Linked DNA regions of Luteolibacter sp. LG18. The protein of the gene in region 1 interacts with the protein of each later gene in a pairwise test. Links are inferred from orthologs where the notes say so. Each region holds a gene or a part of one and is shown on either strand. Other genes may lie near its edges.

Region 1 (5,013 bases):
GGCCATCGGCGCGGCGGCGATCGGCGCGTGGTGGGAGGGCGCGGCGCTGCTGTTTCTGTTCTCCCTCAGCAACGCGCTCGAGGCCATGGCGATGGCCCGCACCGAACGCGAGATCAAGAGCCTGTTCCGGGATGCGCCGAAGACCGCCACCCTCATCACGGCGGATGGGGCCGAAAAGGAAATCCAGGTCGAGTCCTTGCAAGCGGGCGACCAGGTCCGTGTCCTGCCCGGCTCGCAGTTCCCCGCCGATGGCCGCGTGATCCACGGCGAGTCCGCGGCCGACGAGGCCTCGCTCACCGGCGAATCCGAGCCCGTCGACAAGGCGCCCGGCGACACCGTCTTTGGCGGCACGCTCAATACCTGGGGCGCGGTCGATGTGGTCGTCACCCGGCCTCCGCACGACAGCGCGCAGGCCCGCATCATCCACCTGATCCGGGATGCGCAGGCCAGCAAGGCCCCCTCGCAGCGGTTCACCGACCGCTTCGGCACCGGTTACACCCTCGGCGTGCTCGGCCTCTCGCTGGTGATGTTCCTGGTCTGGCGCTTTGGTTTCGGTCTGCCCGCTTTCGTGTCAGAGCCCGGGAAGTCCTCCGCGCTTTACCGCGCCATGACCCTGCTGGTCGTGTGCTCGCCCTGTGCGCTGGTGATCTCCATTCCCAGCGCCATCCTCACCGGCATCGCCGCCGGGGCCCGGCGCGGCATCCTGTTCCGCGGCGGTATCGCGGTGGAAAGCCTCGCGACCATCCAGCGGCTCGCGGTCGACAAGACCGGCACGCTCACCAAGGGCGAGCTCGAGCTCGTCTCGGTGGAAGCCGCCACGCCCGGCACCGAGGACGAGGTGCTGCGCCTCTCCGCCGGGCTTTCCCGCCGTTCCACCCACCCGCTGTCCCGCGCCATCGCCGCCACCTGGCAGAAGCGCCATGGCTCCGAGGCTCCCGCCGCGGACAAGGTGGAATCCATTGCGGGCCAAGGACTGCGTGGCGAAATCGGCGGCGCGGTCGTGGCCCAGGGCCGCCGCGGCCTGTTCCCGGGAAACGCGTGGGTCGCATCGTTGCCCGATCCGGAGCCCGGCCTCACCGAGGTGCTGGTCGGTTCCGGCACCACCGTCGGCCGCATCCTCCTCCGCGATGGGCTCCGTCCGGAATCGAAGGGCCTCATCGCCCGGCTCCATCAGGAGGGGCTGAAGGTCACCATGCTCACCGGCGATCGTCCGCAGGCCGCGGAACTGGTGGCGAAGGAGCTGGGTCTCGATGAAGCCCGCTCCGGTCTCACGCCGGAGGACAAGGTCGCTGCGATCAAGGCTTGGCGTTCCGCCGGGGAGCGCGTGGCGATGGTGGGGGATGGCGTGAACGACGCTCCCTCGCTGGCCGCCGCGGATGTTTCCATCGGCATGGGCCTGCGCGGTTCGGATGCCGTGCTAGAGCAGGCGGACATCGTCCTCACCCGCGACAAACTCGAAAAGGTGATCACCGCGCTCGCGATCAGCCGCCGCGCCACCCGCATCATCCGCCAGAACCTCGCCATCTCGCTCGGCGTGGTGATCGTCCTCGCCCTTTCGGCGCTCGGTGCGTGGATCCCGCTGCCGATCGGCGTCCTCGGCCACGAGGGTTCCACCGTCATCGTCGTGCTGAACAGTCTGCGTCTCCTCTTCACGGAGCGGGATTGAAAAATCGCCCCGAGGTTCCACTTGTGGGAAGGGCCGGGAATTTCGTTAGGTTCCTGGCATGGCAGCCAGAGTGTTTGAAAAGCCGGTGGTGGAGGTCGGGCGCGCGCCGGTCAGGTTCCGGTTCCGATATCTCCTGTATTTGCCGGCGCTGATCGTCCTGCTGATCGGCTTCTTCTCCTCCTACTACACCGTCTCGCCCGAGTCGGTGGCGGTGGTGAAACGCTTCGGCAAGCTCAAGGAGATCGCCGATCCCGGACTGCATTTCAAGATCCCCTTCGGCGTGGACACGGCCATCATCGTGCCCATCCGCCGCCAGCTGAAGCTCGAGTTCGGCTTCTCGTCCCCGAATGCCACCAATCCCTACCAGGCCAGCCGCGAACCGGATTTCGAGCGCGACATGGTCACCGGCGACCTCAATGCCGCCCAGGTCGAGTGGATCGTCCAATACGTGATCGCCTCGCCGAAGGACTACCTCTTCCATGTCCGCAACACCGAGGCCACTCTCCGCGACCTCACCGAAAGCGTGATGTGCGAGATCATCGGCGACCGCACCGTGGACGAGGTCCTCACGATCGGCCGCGCCGAGATCGAGGCGAAGGCCCTCGAGCGCCTCGTCGGCCTCCTCAAGGAGTTCAACATGGGCCTGCGCGTCGAGCAGATCCAGCTCAAGAACGTCCATCCGCCCGCGCTGGTGCAGCGTTCCTTCGACGAGGTGAACCGCGCCCAGCAGGAACGCGAGCAGATGATCAACGAGGCCAACGGCGAATACAACCGCGTGATCCCGAAGGCCAAGGGCACCGCCGACCAGCGCGTGTCCGCCGCCCAGGGCTACGCCGTCCAGCGCGTCAACGAGGCGCAGGGCGATGTCGTCCGCTTCAAGGAACTGCTCGCCCAGTATGACAAGGCCCCGGCCATCACCAAACGACGCCTCTATCTGGAAACGATGAACGAGGTCCTGCCCCAGCTCGGCAGCAAGGTGATCCTCGATGAGGACGCGAAGCAGTTCCTCCCGCTCATGAACCTCGACAAGGCCGTGGCCATCCCGGCCCAGAAACGCTGACCCTTTTCCTCCCCATGAAACACATCCTCTCCGCGCTGATCGCGCTCGGCCTGTTCGTGGCCCTGATCGTGTTCGCGAGCTGCACCTACACCGTGGACGAGACCGAGCAGGTCTTCATCACCGAGTTCGGCAAGGTCGTGGGCGAACCCGTCAACGCCGATCCGGCCCGCAACGAGGCGGGCCTGCACTTCAAGAAGCCCTTCGTCCAGGACGTCAACCGCATCGAGAAACGCATCCTCGCCTGGGACGGCCCGGCCACCGAGATGCCCACCCGCGACAAGCTCTACATCTCGGTCGACAACTTCGCCCGCTGGCGCATCGCCGATCCGCGGAAATACTTCGAGCAGCTCCGCGACGAACGCACCGCCCTCTCCCGTCTCGATGACATCATCGGCAGCGAGACCCGCAGCATCATCGCCGGCCACGACCTGATCGAGGTGATCCGCAGCGAGAAAGACCGCATCCCCGCCCGCGATGAATCGCTCGCGGGCGGTAACCCGAACCTCGGTGCCCTGCCCGCCATCCGCTACGGCCGCAGCGTGCTCTCCCAGCAGATCCTGGACGCCGCCGCGCCGAAGGTCCGCTCCTGGGGCATCGAACTCATCGACGTCCGCTTCAAGCGCATCAACTACAAGTCCGGCGTGATCGAGAAGATCTACACCCGTATGGCCTCGGAACGCCAGCAGATCGCCAACCGCTTCCGCTCGGAAGGCGAGGGCGAGGCCGCCAAGATCATCGGCCGCAAGGAGCGCGACCTTCTCTCGATCCAGTCCGAAGCCTACCGCAAGGAGCAGGAGATCAAGGGCAAGGCCGACGCCGAGGCCACCGGCATCTACGCCGCCGCCTACAGTTCCAGCCCCGGTGCCGCGGACTTCTACCAGTTCGTGAAAACGCTGGAGACCTACGAGCGCTCGCTTTCGAAGGACACCACCGTGGTCTTTACCACGAACAGCGAGCTCTTCCACCTGCTCAAGCAGATCGAGCCCGCGAAGTAACCCTCGCCGGGCTCCGGGCTCACACGCCCAGTTTCGCCGCCACCACCCGGATGGCCTCCGGGTAGAGCCGGTGCTCCTCCACCTGGATGCGCGCGTGCAGCGTCTCCGCCGTGTCGTCCGGCAGCACCGGCACCGCGGCCTGGAGGACCGCCGGGCCGGTGTCCATCCCGGCATCCACGTAGTGGACCGTGCAGCCGCTTTCGGTGGCACCGGCCGCCAGCGCCTGCTTCCAGGCATCGACGCCCGGGAAGGCGGGCAGCAGCGCGGGGTGGATGTTCAGAATGCGGTCCGGGAAGGCCTCCAGCAGCGGCTGCTTCACCAGCCGCATGAAGCCCGCCAGGCACACGATGTCGACGCCCGCCGCGTGCAGTTGCTCCGCCGTCGTGGCCTGCACCTCGTCGGGGAACTTCGTCTTGAACCCCAGGCAATCGATCACCCCGGTCGGAATCCCGCGCTTCGCCGCGCGTTCCAGGATGAAGGCCCCCGGGTTGTCCGAAAGCACCAGCGCGATCTCCGCGTCGAGCGTGCCCGCGTCGATCGCGTCGAGGATCGCTTGCATGTTGGAACCGGAACCGGAGCCGAGGATACCGAGGCGCATGCCCGGGTGTAGGACGCCGGGCCGGGGTTTTCAACCGCCAAGGCATTGCTTTCCAAAGCATCCTACTGGAAGTAGTCTGCCCCAGTGAAGCGAAGCCGTTCCAAAGCCTCGGGAAAGCCTAGGAATCACGGTGATGATGCCGCTCGATCCGCTGCATCAAACGCTGGAGCTCGAGTGCTTTGCACGCTGACTGGCGCGCGGGTGTTTGCAGGTTTGCCAGACGATGAGCCCCTGACTTTGGAACGAACGCGCCAGATGCTTTCGAATTTCCCCTGATGGGCGCTCGGCTCCGACCGGACCACGCCGTCACGCATTGGAACTTGGCAGTTCCCGGGGAGTTGACAGCATGGCGCATGCACGATGCCCGTATCGACGCCCTCGCCCGCCAGTTGGTCCGCTACTCCACCTCGCTGAAAAAGGGCGAGAAGGTCCTCATCGATCTCTACGACGTGCCGGATGCCATCGGCATCGCCCTGATCCGCGAGGCCCGCGCGAAGGGCGCGCTGCCGGTCGTCCGCATCCACGATTCCCGCATCACCCGCGAGATGCTGTTCGGCGCGGAGGACGCCCAGTACTCCATCATCGCGAAGCACCTGCTGGCCGAGATGAAGGACATGGACGCCTACCTCGCGATCCGCGGCAGCCACAACATCGCCGAGTCCTCCGACGTCCCCGCCGAGCGCATGAAGCTCGC
Region 2 (5,244 bases), 740 kb from region 1 along the record:
AGGCCGTCCTGCGTCCACAGGCGGTCGGAAAACAGGGCCTTCAGCGTGCCTTCCCGCCGCTCCGTGATGCCGCACACCAGCGGCACGCAGATCCACGAGCGCAGTACGTCGTTGCCATCGTAGTAGCGGTAGGTCTCGTAGCCTTCGACGGTCGCGCCGAAATAGCGGTTGGTCGCTTCCTTCAGGGCCGCGGCTTGCTTCACGTACGTCGTGGCCATTTCCGCCGGTTTCCCGAGATCGCGGGCGAGCGCCGCCGAGGAGAGCAGGGCGTCGTGATAGAGGGAGGCGGTGCACAGGTTGGCCTTGCCGGCGGGGAAGCGTCCTTCGAGCTCGTCGCTATCGGATTTCGGCACGCCTTGCTCGTTGAGCTGGCGGCGGGTGTATTCCAGGCACCACTCGATCAGCGGCCACACCTCCTTCGCCTGCTCGGGATCGCCGCAGGCCAGTGCCCAGCGGGCCGCGCCGTAGGCGGTCATCGCGGCGTCACCCCGGTCGCCCGCGCCGTCCCAGATGTCCCGCCCTTCCGCGATGATCGACGATGGGAGCCGCTTGTAATCCGGATTGAGGAACTTCGCGTAGAGGGCGAAGCAGTTGCGCGCGCTCTCCCGGGCGGAGGGATCATCGAGGAACGCGAAGAACGGGTTCGCATACTCGTTCTGATCGTTGCACCACAGCGCCGCCAGGAACTTGTTGCGTCCGCCCGGGCCGTGCATCAAGCCGCCGCGGGTGGCGTAGATGCTCTCGGTGGTCCGGTACTTGGCCTGCCGGAACATTTCATCGAGCGCCGGATCCGGGGTCTTCAGGATCATCAACCCTGCCAAGCGATCCCGCATCGATTCGCGGGCCGCCTTCTCCGCGAACACATCCGGAAACGGGAATGGCTCGCCGTCCTTCACCGCGGTGATGCACAGCCCGCCACGCGCGGTCTCCCCGGGTGCCAGCAAGGTGGTGCCGGCCCCGATCCACTGGCGTTTTACCTGATAGACGCCCCACTTGCCCTTCTTGCCATCGGTGGCGGTCTGCTCGCTCCAGTTCGGCTGGGTCAGGGTGACCGCCTTGGCGGAGCGGTTCGTCCACTCGTAGGTCTCGATCATCGAGGGTTGCTCGTTCGACGCGAAAAGGGTGCGGCTGAGCTCCAGCGGTCCCTGCCTGCCGTGGAAGGTCACGATGCCGTCGATCGAAACGCGGTCGATCACCGCGGTCGGGGCCGGTGCACCGTCGAGAGTGATGGTCGGCTCCTTCCCGGTGCCCAGGTCCACCTGCAGGGCGGCGTGGGTGTTGTCGGGCAGCGTCCGGAGCATCGGCCAGCGCACGCTGCGCGTGAGTTTCAGGTGTCCTGTGGCATCGAGGTCCCAGTTGGTGATCGCGTCCACGGCCTTGCCGCTTTGCTCGATGTGGTCGCCGAACGGAAGGTGGCCCGGCTGTACTTCCCAAACGAGGCCGCCCTTCGGCGAGAGGGTCCATTGGGGAGCCGCCCGCGCGGTGGAAAGCGTGAGCAGGGTCATGGCAAAGAGGTGGTGGGGCCGGGGCATGATGCGGGTCGTATTCGGGGAATCAAAGCGGACCGCGGCACGGGAGGGAAACCCACACATCCGGGTGTGTCTCCTAGCCGATCGGGTCCGAGTCCGTCACTGGATACGTCCCGGCAACGCCGGACCCTCGCACAAAAAAGCGGCCGAGGGGATGCCTCGGCCGCTTGGGGTGATTCTGGTTTCAGGCGGGGGCTCCCACCACCGCGCCGGGCAGGGGTCCGTCTTCGTCGGTGGAGCTGCCATCGGGCCGCTTCGGCGCTTCCTTCTTCCGGTATTCATCCGGGATGGAGGGCGGCTTCGGCGAGGACGGCGGATTCTTCATCGAGCCGCTCTCGATCAGGTCCTTGATGTGCTCGGCGTCGAGGGTCTCGTATTCCAACAGCGCTTGGGCGATCAGCTCGAGCGTCGTGCGGCGGTCCACCAGCAGGCGCTTGGCGTCGTCGTAGGCATGGTCGATCAGGCCCTTCACTTCGTCATCGATCAGCTTGGCGGTGGCGCCGCTGTAGCTGGAGCGTCCGCGGGACATGAAGGAATCACCTTCCGCCTCGCCGTATTCCACCATGCCCAGCTTGTCGCTCATACCCCACTCGCACACCATCTTGCGGGCGATGTGGGTGGCCATGCGGATGTCGCCGACCGCGCCGTTGGTGACGTTGCCAAACACGATCTCCTCGGCCACGCGACCGCCCATGGCGACCACGAGTTGGTCGAGCAGCTCGGCCTTGCGGTAGGTGAACTTGTCCTCGGTCGGCAGGAACATGGTCGAGCCGAGCGACGGGCCACGCGGGATGATGGTGACCTTGTGGAGCGGATCGGTGTGCTCGAGGATCTCGTTGAGGATCGCGTGGCCGGCTTCGTGGTAAGCGGTGTTCTCCTTCTCCTTGTCGGAGAGGGCGAGCGAGCGGCGCTCGCGGCCCCAGCGGACCTTGTCGCGGGCTTCCTCCATTTCGGCGAGCGTCACCGCGGACATGCCCTTGCGGGCGGCCAGCAGCGCGGCCTCGTTGATCAGGTTCGCCAGCTCGGCGCCGGAGAAACCGGGCGTGCCGCGGGCGATCACGCCGAGGTCGGTGTTGGCGGCCAGCTTGATCTTCTTGATGTGGACCTTGAGGATCTCCTCGCGGCCCTTGTAGTCCGGCAGCGAGACGGTGACCTGACGGTCGAAGCGGCCCGGGCGCAGCAGCGCGGGATCGAGCACGTCCGGACGGTTGGTCGCGGCGATGATGATCACGCCTTCCTGGGTGTCGAAGCCATCCATCTCCACGAGAAGCTGGTTGAGCGTCTGCTCGCGCTCGTCGTGGCCACCGCCCATGCCGTGTCCACGGTGGCGGCCCACGGCGTCGATCTCATCGATGAAGATCAGGCAGGGCGCGTGCTTCTTGCCCTGCTCGAACATGTCGCGGACGCGGGAGGCTCCCACGCCGACGAACATTTCGACGAAGTCCGAACCCGAGATCGAGAAGAACGGCACATCCGCCTCGCCGGCGATCGCGCGGGCGAGCAGGGTCTTGCCGGTGCCCGGAGGGCCGACCATCAGCACGCCCTTCGGAATCGAGCCGCCGAGCTTCTGGAACTTGCGCGGATCGCGGAGGAAGTCGACGATCTCCCACAGCTCTTCCTTGGCCTCCTGGATGCCGGCCACGTCCTTGAAGGTGACCTTGTTGCGGTCCATCGTCAGCAGGCGGGCCTTGCTCTTGCCGAAGGACATGGCGCCGCGGCCGGCGGCCTTCATCTGCTGGCGGAAGAGGAAAACGAGCAGCAGCACCACCAGCAGCACCGGTAGGAAGGTGAAGATCGCGCTCTTGAGGATGTCCGGGTCGGTTTCGTAGGTGCCGTAGGACTTCACCAACTCGGAAAGGTCGTCGCCGAGCAGGGCCACCAGCGTGTTGACCTCGAACTGGCGCGGCTCTTGGACCTTGCCGTCGATTTTGGCGATCTCCCAGTTCTTCACTTCCTTGCGGATGCCGGTCAGCGCCGCGTTGCCGCCCACGGTGGCCGTGGTGAGGGTGAGCGGGCCGTTCGGATCGTTCGGCGCGATTTCACCCAGCGAGAAGGCCTTGCGGAACTCGGCGAAACTGAGCACGCGGGTAGCCGGGTCCTCGGCTTGTGCGGGTACATCTCCGGTGACCCGGCGCATCGGCACATGGTCGCTCTTCAGCAGCTTGAGGTCGCCCTCATCCACCGTCTGGTTCGCGAGCACCTTGAAAGCGTAGTCCTCGGTCTGGGCCTTCTCCGGGCGGACCAGTTTCGGCTGCATCCAGCCGGTAATCAGCGCGTTGGCGTAGGACTCCTTGGTGACGATCTTGAAGGGGTACTTCTTCTGGTCGTTGAGGATCACGCGGCCCTGGTCCCAGGCCTCGCGGAATTCCGGATAGGCGATCGTGCGCGAACTGCCCCCTAGATTCGGGTTCAGGAATGCGACGCCCAGGATCAACAGGGCCACCGTCAGGAAAATGAGCAGCTTCCAGTTGAAACCGGTCGGTTCACCGGGGCGGTTCGGGCCCTGCGGTGGTCGGGAGTTCTGAGGATCGGACATGATTGGGCGTGGGAGCGCGGCCTCTCGTGGCCGGGTTCGCGTGATAGTAGCACGTACCTGGCCGGGTGCAAAAGGCGCGACAGGGTAAATCTACGGTTGCAAAAGGAAATCCCTTTTTTCCCGCCCGGAATCGGGCCTCCGGATGCGGCAGGCTTGCCCTCCCCGCGGACTCCGTCGAGCATCCACCGCGTGGAACCGAATCAACCGCCCGGAAGGGACCCCCGCAGCGCCGCGACCGGCTGGATGCGGTGGACCCGTTGGCTGCGGGTGATTCCCGGCATCGGGCGGCTCCGCTCGCTGCGCCCCGGTACCGGGGCCCACGTGGGCGTGCTGGTCGATGCCTTCGCCGCCTTTGCCACCCTGGATGACGAACTCAGCACGCTGGAGGCCGATCTGGTGCTCGATCTACTCCGCAGCGCCTTCCCGGATGTCGACCACGGCTGGCTGGCCCGCCGCCTCCAGCGCGCGGTGAAGAGCCCCACCCCCCTGCACACCATCGCCGGGGAGATGAAGAATTTCCTCGATGACACCGGGAAACTGGCCGTCGGCCTGCAATTGTTCACCTTGGTGGACGCCGCGGGCCGCTCCGAGCGCAGCCGCGCCAGCTTCGAGCGCTTCATGCGCCGTCTGGGCCGGCCGGACTATGGCCTCGCCATTCTCCGGGAAATGCGCGGCACCGAGTTCGCGGACCAGCCGCCGTTCGACCGCCTGGTGTTCGGTGGGGAAGGGGCGGACGTGGTGCTCCCCCCGGCCGCGCGGGACCATTCGTTCCGCGTCTACCGCACCGGTGACCTGATTCTGGTGAGAAACATGGGGCCCGCTCCCCTGTGGATCCGGGGCCGCTCGTTGGAGCCCGGGGCCTTCCTGCGGATGCGCGAGCGCCAGCCGCTGGTGATCCCCGGCTGGACCCTCACCCATGAAGACCTAGTGTTTTTCCTGGATGTGGGCCGCACCGAGAACCCGCCGTCGATTTTCATCGAGGCCCACGACGAGGGCTTCGCCGCCGAGCGCACCCGCAGCCGCCAGAGCTTGGTGCGCGTCCGGTTCGGCTTGAACGCCGAGGTGGAGGCCTTCCGCGACACCACCCTCCACGCCGGCAGCCGGGGAGCCCTGACCAAGGGCGATGTCATCCATTGTCAGAACCACGAGCGTCTCAGCGACGACAAGGGGTTCAGCGTG

What was found.
Region 2: the proteins of hflK (region 1) and ftsH interact in binary tests that used the Escherichia coli proteins (3 or more experiments, as listed by UniProt). The link is inferred for Luteolibacter sp. LG18 from one-to-one orthologs.

The regions. Positions count from the first base shown.
Region 1 is NZ_AP024600.1:1,904,708-1,909,720, forward strand. What follows is about bases 886-3,725. They hold hflK (FtsH protease activity modulator HflK), read left to right. Parts: upstream 886-1,724; coding sequence 1,725-2,726; downstream 2,727-3,725. Other genes in these bases: llg_RS07920 (cation-translocating P-type ATPase), read left to right, coding at 886-1,666; hflC (protease modulator HflC), read left to right, coding at 2,741-3,721. In the rest of the region: more of llg_RS07920, read left to right, coding at 1-885; purN (phosphoribosylglycinamide formyltransferase), read right to left, coding at 3,741-4,319; llg_RS07940 (aminopeptidase), read left to right, coding at 4,673-5,013.
Region 2 is NZ_AP024600.1:2,641,629-2,646,872, forward strand. What follows is about bases 1,390-4,460. They hold ftsH (ATP-dependent zinc metalloprotease FtsH), read right to left. Parts: upstream 4,066-4,460; coding sequence 1,714-4,065; downstream 1,390-1,713. Other genes in these bases: llg_RS11005 (hypothetical protein), read right to left, coding at 1,390-1,505; llg_RS11015 (ATP-binding cassette domain-containing protein), read left to right, coding at 4,309-4,460. Also shown: more of llg_RS11005, read right to left, coding at 1-1,389; more of llg_RS11015, read left to right, coding at 4,461-5,244. UniProt on the Escherichia coli protein: Acts as a processive, ATP-dependent zinc metallopeptidase for both cytoplasmic and membrane proteins. Plays a role in the quality control of integral membrane proteins.